One region of the Priestia sp. FSL H7-0729 genome, then DNA from elsewhere that is predicted to be linked to it. Evidence: predicted binding sites of a transcription regulator. Region 1 holds the regulator's gene; the other holds the start of a gene.
The links. The regulator LexA, encoded in region 1, represses DNA repair genes until DNA is damaged. The targets are predictions, from matches to a motif close to CGAACATATGTTCG.
Positions count from the first base shown of each region.

Region 2: the regulator LexA is predicted to act here: its motif matches at 2,022-2,035, upstream of addB (helicase-exonuclease AddAB subunit AddB).

Region 1 covers NZ_JBBOTQ010000001.1:182,704-187,142, forward strand. The annotation lists gene MHH93_RS00805 (aldehyde dehydrogenase) at 82-1,383, shown strand; gene lexA (transcriptional repressor LexA) at 1,487-2,113, opposite strand; gene MHH93_RS00815 (LysM peptidoglycan-binding domain-containing protein) at 2,419-2,796, shown strand; gene MHH93_RS00820 (DUF896 domain-containing protein) at 2,892-3,101, shown strand; gene MHH93_RS00825 (hypothetical protein) at 3,227-3,736, shown strand; gene MHH93_RS00830 (HAD family hydrolase) at 3,765-4,439, shown strand, end outside.
Region 2 covers NZ_JBBOTQ010000005.1:436,975-441,413, forward strand. The annotation lists gene MHH93_RS15200 (class I SAM-dependent rRNA methyltransferase) at 332-1,708, shown strand; gene addB (helicase-exonuclease AddAB subunit AddB) at 2,100-4,439, shown strand, end outside.

The sequences.
Region 1 (4,439 bases):
TTGAAAGTTTCATATAGAAGAGGTATACTTTAATTAAATTTTGAGCAATTTAATTTTAAATAATTAATTGGAGATGTTAATATGGATCAGGCAAAACAAATGGTGACAGAACAACGTACATTTTTTTATACAGGACAAACCAAAAATATCGAGTATCGAATTAACGCGCTTCAACAGCTTAGAAAAGGAATTGAGAAGTATCAGCAACGGATACAAGATGCACTTCGTGCTGATCTGAACAAATCCGAGGCGGAAGCTTACGGTTCCGAAATCCGCATTGTTCTGGGTGAACTGGATTTTGCATTAGAACATCTGCAGGAATGGGCTGCGCCAAAACAAGTCCCGACCAATTCGGCTATGCCAGATGGGGTGAGCACCATTTACCCTGAACCGTACGGAGTGGCTCTTATTATTGCACCTTGGAACTATCCTTTCCAACTGGCGTTTGGTCCACTGATTGGAGCAATTGCAGCCGGTAACTGTGCAGTTATCAAGCCTTCTGAATTAACACCAGCCGTATCTCGTCTGACGTATGAGCTGATTCAGGAGATCTTCCCTCATGAGTATATCGCCGTTATGGAAGGGGAAGTTGAAGCCAGCACAGCATTGTTAAAAGAGAAGTTTGATTATATTTTCTTCACAGGCAGCACAGGGGTTGGTCGCATTGTGATGAAGGCAGCTGCGGAGCACCTGACTCCTGTAACTCTTGAATTAGGTGGTAAGAGTCCTGCTATTGTTCATAGTGATGCAGATCTGAAGCTGGTAGCTCAGCGTATTGTTCGTGGTAAGTACCTGAACGCAGGGCAAACATGTGTTGCTCCGGATTACTTGCTTGTGCATGAACAAGTTCATGATGAATTGATTGATCTAATTGGCGCAGAGATCAAAGACAAATTTGGAGATGATGTGGTACAAAATTCTGATTTCCCGCATATTGTCAATGCGCGTAACTTTGATCGGTTGTCGAAATTTCTTACAGATGGCAAAACGCTGCTAGGTGGACGTTCTGTGCGTGAGCAGCTGCTGATTGAGCCGACTGTACTTGGAGATGTGAACTGGGATTCACCTGTCATGCAAGAAGAGATCTTCGGTCCGATTCTTCCCGTATTTACGTACAGTGACCTGAATCCCATGCTGGACGGGATTGTTCGCCGGCCAAAACCATTGGCCCTATATCTCTTCACACAGGATGAGCAACTGCAGGATCAGGTTCTGAATCAAGTATCCTTCGGTGGAGGATGTATTAATGACACACTTTCTCATATGACATCGCATTATCTCCCGTTTGGTGGTGTAGGAGAGAGTGGAATGGGCTCATATCACGGACAACAGAGCTTTGATGTGTTCTCACACCACAAAAGTGTTTTGAAACGCAGTGAATAATTAGCCGCAAAAAAATATAAACAAGAAAAAAGAGGTTGTCCTGTTCGTCAGGACAACCTCTTTCGTATTTCTATGTGTCTAGATTGGTTACTCATGTTAACTATTAATGAATATCACGGAAAAGGCCAATGACTTTACCCAGAATACTAACGTGTTTCAAACGTAAAGGCTCGAAGGTCGCATTCTCCGGTTGAAGGCGAATATGATCTTTCTCTTTATAGAACGTTTTCACTGTAGCTTCATCGTCTTCAGTCATTGCAACGACGATATCACCGTTATCAGCAGTTTGCTGTTGACGGACAATAACGTAATCTCCGTTAACAATTCCTGCTTCCACCATACTATCTCCGACTACCGAAAGCATAAACACTTTCTGTTCACCTACATAATGTGTAGGAAGAGGGAAGTAGTCTTCAATGTTCTCGGTTGCAGTGATTGGAACCCCGGCTGTAACCTTACCAACGACAGGAATACGTGCAACGCTGTGAGCAAATTGATGTGAATGCTCAGATTCTTCCTGGCTTAAAAGCTCAATGGCTCTTGGCTTGGTAGGGTCGCGTCGGATCAAACCTTTTTTCTCCAAACGATCCAAATGTCCATGTACTGTTGAGCTGGAAGCCAGTCCAACAGCTTCACCAATTTCCCGTACGGAAGGAGGATACCCCTTCAACCGGACTTCATTTCGTATAAATTCCAGAATTGCCTGCTGCCTGCTGGATATCTTCGACATACCGTATCAACCCCATTTTAGTAACGTTTGGGAAAATTATAACATAGAACCTCCGTTCGTACAAACATAAGTTCTAAATAAAATGGCATAAAATCAGTGTTTTTTAACTTTTAGAACAGAATCTGTCCAAAATCCAGAGCATAATACTGCAAATGAGCAAATGCTTTGCAAAAGTACTTCATAATATGTTAAAGCTTCCTTCGAAAAAAAGCGAACAATTGTTCTAAAAATATATTGAACAAAACAAGTGTTCGTGTTATATTGATTTCAACAGATAGGAACAAACGTTTGGAGGCGGGTATATAATGAGATATTCTACTTATCAAAGCATTTATGAACCGATGAATTCGGAACTGGTGAAGTCTAACATAGGGAACTACAAGAAGGTTTTAGCGCGTTTCAAGATTTCCACGTGGATGTTAAAGGTAGCCATTACTTCTTTGATTATATTTATTGGATGCAGCACTGTTTTAACTGTATTTGCTGGCAATGAGAATGATGTTCTGCCTGGAGGGAAGATCGCCGTTTCACAAGGGGAAACGTTATGGAGTATTTCTTTGGAGCATAAACCGACGAATATGGATACACGTATTTATATAGAAGCAATTAAGAAAGTGAATCAACTTCATACGACTTCCATTCAAGTGGGTCAAGTACTAGCTCTACCGCAATTTACAGAATAAAATGCACATCCATATGCTTTAGCGCGTGTCAACTTGACAAGCTACCTTTATCATGGCAAAGTTAATATGACTTTGTATTTTTGGAGGGGACAAGCTTGGATATAGATAGTCTGGTAGCACGCATTAACGAATTGGCTCGTAAGCAAAAGTCCACTGGATTGACGGAAGAAGAACTTGCAGAACGTGCCGAGCTAAGAGAAATTTATTTGAGCAATATCCGCAGTAATTTCAGACAACAACTGGATACCATTGAGATTGTTGATGATGAGAATGACAAAGGCCACCAAGGCAAACTCAAACACTAACGAAACCTAATGATATCTTTATGATATTTAGGTTTCTTCCTGTTATTTTGAGTGTGCAATCTATAGGGGGACATGTTGGTTTACAGTTATGTAAGCCGATACAAAGACACATAAGGGGGATTCACATGTCGCGTTCGTTCGAGAGAACGGTTAAGAAAAATTCCAAGCAGTTAAATCAGCAACGTAAAAAAAGTGGTCAACCAATTACAGGTACACCAGGTGAAGAGGTCTTTAAGGGACGCAGCCTTTTGTTCCCTATATTTTTGATCGGTCTCGCCTTTTTGTATCTGTTTATGAGCACGTTCCTTGTGCAAGCTCCGATGACAACCTGGGACTGGGTGACGATGCTGCTCTACGTATTTTTGGCAGTCATCTTCATGCTTCGTCGTCCGTACATCAAGATTAGCAGTAATCGGATTATAACGACGAAGGGTAATCGTGAACGTTCAATTGGGGTTGACGATATTGTCAAATTCAGAATTGAACCAGGTACAGTTGTTATCGAACATAACAGTCGTGGGAAAAGATGGGTGTTCACCAAGTTGTTGAACCGTTACGATACAGATGCGATTGCAGAACGTTTGCTTAAGTTTGCAAAAGCACATCAGATCACCGTGGAAACCGTTGAAAAGTAATTATTGCATAAAGGGGTAGATGATCGGAATGGCGTTAAAAGCGATTTTGTTCGACCTGGATGATACTTTATTGTGGGATGAGCGTAGTGTTCGAGAAGCTTTTCATGAGACTTGTCTAATTGCAGCTAAAGAAACTGGTGTTAAACCAGAAGAACTTGAAGAAGCTGTTCGTAATGAGGCACGCGGGCTGTATGAATCATATGAAACCTTTCCGTTTACCAAGATGATTGGAATCAATCCATTTGAAGGCCTATGGGCTAACTTTACTGGTGGGGATCAACCTGAGTTCCGTCAGTTGGAACAACTTGCTCCAGTTTACCGTAAAGAATCTTGGCGTCGTGGCTTGTTGAAGTTGGGTATAGATCGGGAAGATCTTGCTGAACAATTAGCCACACAGTTTGGAGTAGAACGGAGATCCAGACCTCATGTATACGAAGAAACGATGGATACCTTACGTGAGTTACACGGAAAGTATAAATTGTTGCTGTTAACGAACGGTTGTCCTGCGTTGCAACAAGAGAAGCTGGATGGTGTACCTGAATTGACTCCTTTCTTTGATGAAATCATTATCTCTGGTAACTTTGGAAAAGGAAAACCAGATCCGTCGATATTTGAACATGCTTTGAGTAAACTGGGAGTTAAACCCGAAGAGAGCATGATGGTGGGGGATAAGTTGACGACTGATATTCGTGGTGCTTTATCA
Region 2 (4,439 bases), on a different contig from region 1:
GTCCGGTTCCTTACCTCATCCTATGAGTAAATAGAGACAACCATGACAAGCCTAAAGGAATTCAGAGGAAGCGAACCTCCCTCAATGTAAGTATTTTAATTGCCGCACCCCAATTCGAAAGATAGGGTGATTCGTGCAAACGCAGCGAAGAAGACGAAATTGTTACCGAAGAAGCGAAGCGCTCGCCTTTATCCCCGGATTTTCCCCTTTAAGAAAGGGAATCAAAAAAATCTGGGGATAACAGCGATCAGAGGAACAATTCGTCGCCGTAGCGTCTCCTTTGCACCTAACCTATCTTTTGAACTATTAAATTAAAGGAAGTGGATCTACCTTGCCATCAGTTACACTCGAACGCAGTCGCAAAAAGCGGCTTGAACATGCACATCCATGGATATTTAACAATGAAATTGCATCGGTTGACGGAAACCCGGAGCCGGGAGATCTGGTTAATGTATTGAATCATCAAGGTCGCTATCTGGCGACAGGTTATTACAATCCCGCATCTCAGATCACGGTAAGGGTTGTAGCTTATCAACCCCTGGAGTCCGAACAGATGGATACGGCGTTCTTTGCAGCGCGTTTCCGCGATTGCCTGCGTCATCGGGAACGTTTTATTCAGGATGGAGAGGCGTACCGTCTCGTGTACGGCGAAGCTGATTTTCTGCCCGGATTGATCGTTGACCGATTCGGCAGCATCCTCGTTGTACAGTTGCTTACACTTGGCATGGATCGTTGCCGTGAAGCTATCGTTCAGGCACTCATTGAAGTAATGCAGCCTGAAGGCATATATGAGCGCAGTGATGTCTCGATTCGTGAACTGGAAGGTTTGGAGCAGACCAAAGGTCCATTGTATGGAGAATGCCCAAGACATGTCACCGTTACCGAGAATGGACTACTTATTAAAGTGGACATCGTGGAAGGACAGAAGACAGGTTACTTCTTCGACCAACGTGAGAATCGTGCAGCGATCGAACCGCTTATGAAGGGTTGGGGCTATAAGAGTGGAATCACACTCCAAACGACTGAGCAGGACGGCACAGAGCAGCTCTTGCCTGTGAATAAAAGCGGTAAGGTAGTTACATTCCCTTATTGGGATGGTGCCACCGTACTGGAGTGCTTCTCACACACGGGCAGCTTCACGTTAAATGCTTGCAAGTATGGAGCCAAGAAAGTAACTTGTCTTGATATTTCGGAGCACGCTATTGAGAGTGCACGAACCAATGTAGAGCTGAATGGTTTTACTGACCGGGTTGAATTCGTCGTTGCTGATGCATTCCAGTACTTGCGTGAACAAGTAAAGGGACTGGATGAACGTACCGCACGTGCGCGTGCTGGTGAACAAAAAGTGGATACTTCCAAAGCACTTGCAGCTGGCGGTAAAACGTTTGATGTGGTTATCCTCGATCCCCCAGCTTTTGCCAAAACGAAATCAGCGGTCAAGGGTGCATGCCGTGGATATAAGGATATCAATCTGCAAGGAATGAAACTGGTCAATGAGGGCGGATATTTGGTAACAGCCAGCTGTTCGTATCACATGCGTCCAGACCTCTTCCTGGATACGATCGCCGATGCAGCGGAAGATGCAGGTAAAGTGCTTCGTCTGATCGACTGGAAGGCAGCAGGTAAGGACCACCCGCAAATTTTGGGCGTGGATGAAGGACATTACCTGAAATTTGCTATTTTCGAAGTGCGCAGTAAAAAGAATTAATTGTATGATTTCCCTTCTAATTTAACTGTATAGATTGGACTTAAACATTTACACGAGAACGTAGAGGACAGAAATAACCTGAAGAAGCGGAGTGTTCGCCTTTATTCTCGGATTTTTTCACTTTTTAAAAATTGAATCAAAAAAATCTGGGAATAACAGCGATCGGAGGGTTGTTCTGTCATCGGAGTGGCAAGTGTAAATAATCTTTAATTTAATCTATAGATCAAGTCAAAAGTCCACAGTGTGATAGCTGCGGGCTTTTTGCTGTTTTACTGTGTTAACGGAGATGATCTCCGGTTTTACCGGATAGTGGCAAACGTATGTTCCGAACCAAGTCAGATATGTTATACTGGGAATTAAAATCTTGTACGTGTGGTTTGGAGGATTAGACATGTCCGTTCGTTTTGTTATTGGCCGGGCAGGCAGCGGCAAAAGCTCGCTGATTACCCGGGAAATTACATCCTTGCTTCAAAAGGAGCCGCAAGGTAAACCTTTGATTTTACTCGTTCCCGAACAGAGTTCTTTTCGAACAGAGCAGGCATTGGTCTCTTCTGGAGCAATTAAAGGTACCATGCGTGCAGAAGTGCTCGGTTTTCGCCGATTAGCCTACCGTATAATGCAGGAAGCAGGCGGTTCTGCTCGTATTCCGATCGGAGCCGAAGGCAAAAAGATGTTGCTCTACAAAGTCATCCAGCGCCGTAAAGAAGAATTGAAGCTGTTTGGTGCATCCGGCAGCCAGCTGGGTTTTATAGGCGAATTAAATGACTTATATAGTGAGTTTAAACGTTATGAAGTTGATCCATCTTTGCTGGAAGAAGGGTTATCTGGAGGGTATACCTCATCCTCTTCACCAATTCTGGAGGACAAGTTGCATGACTTGAATCTGATCTATCGTGACTATGAACAGGAACTGACCAATTTATATATTGATGATGAAGATACGTTGACCGAACTGACAGAGCGCCTGTCTGAAAGTACATTGCTGCAGGATGCACAGATCTGGATTGATGGTTTTCAGGGATTCACGCCACAGGAAATGAGTGTGATTGATCGCCTGATGTTGCAGTGCTCTTCCGTGACGATTGCACTGACATTGGATCGTCCGTATGATCACGGGGCTCTGCCTGGAGAACTGGAACTGTTCTATCCCACGGCGAGTGCCTACGCGCGTCTCAAAGGCATGGCTGAAGAACTGGGTGTACCGAGCGATATCACCGTGCTGGATGCAGAGATTCCACCGAGATACAAGGATCGTCCGGGACTTGCTCATCTGGAGGCTGGTTTCGACCGCCGAATCCGGTGGAAAGGTGAGGGTCTTGATTCCGGAATCCGCCTGATTGCAGCGGAGAACCGTCGAGCTGAGATGGAGGGAGCACTCCGTGAGATGCGACGCCTGGCACAAAACGAAGGTGCGAGATATCGGGATATGGCGGTGCTTGTTCGTCAGTTGGATACCTACGCGGATATTGCTGAACCGCTATTCAGGGATTATGGCGTGCCGGTCTTTCTGGACCGCAGAAGAAATGAACTTCATCATCCATTATCCGAGTTTATCCGTTCAGCACTGGATATTGTTCGTCGCCACTGGCGTTACGAGGATGTATTTCGCTGTGTCAAAACGGATCTGCTGCTTCCGCGTGATGGTTCCATCACCCGTGAAGATATGGACCAGCTCGAGAATTATGTACTGGCTTGTGGTATTCATGGATATCGCTGGACTGACGGCAAACCGTGGAAGTATGTCCCAAGCCTTTCGCTTGAAGACAACGGTCAGGATGGACGTAGTCGAGGACGGGACCAAATGCTTTCTTTAATGGAGCGTTGTCGAGCGGTCATTACAGATGCCTTGGGTGCTTTTGAGAAACGGATGAAAAAGGCAAAGACAGCGAAAGCCCAATGTGAGGCATTATACAGACTACTGGAAGAAGCCGAGATCCCATGGAAGCTGGAGAACATGTCTGCTGAAGCTAAAGCACAAGGTGACCCCGAACGGTCGAGAGAACATCGGCAGATGTGGGGAGCAGTGCTGGATCTATTGGATCAGATGGTGGATATGATGGGCAACGAGCGGCTGGATATCACTCTTTTTGCCGGGATGATTGAGACCGGATTGACGGAACTGAAACTGGGTCTGGTACCACCAGCACTTGATCAGGTTTTGGTTGGCTCAATGGACCGTACACGTCTTCAGGACATCAAATACGTATTTATCCTTGGTGCAGTTGATGGTGAATTGCCTGCCGTACCTCAAGATGATGGCGTATTAACTGAACTGGAGAGAGCGTTACTGACGGAAAGAGGCATGGCGCTTGGACCTGGTGCAACGAGGCAAATGTTGGATGAACGTTTTCTAATCTATACGGCACTTACAGCAGCAAGCAGCCAGTTGTGGCTGAGTTACCCGGTGGCTGATGATGAGGGGAAAGCACTGCTTCCTTCCGAGATTGTCCGCCATGTACGGAAAATGTTTGGTCTACAAGAACAGCTATTACTCGCTCAACCACCGGTTGCGAACTCGGAAGAAGCACATTGGTCCTATGTCACCCATCTAGGTCAAAGTTTGTCTGCTCTCATTGGACAACTGCGTAAATGGCGTCGCGGAGAAGATATCCCTGAAATATGGTGGGCGGTCTACAATTGGCATGTATCTCAGGAGGAAAGCAGACCTCAGCTGGAGCGGTTGATGGGATCGATCTTTTATCGTAATCGGGCATTGCCACTACGTACAGCT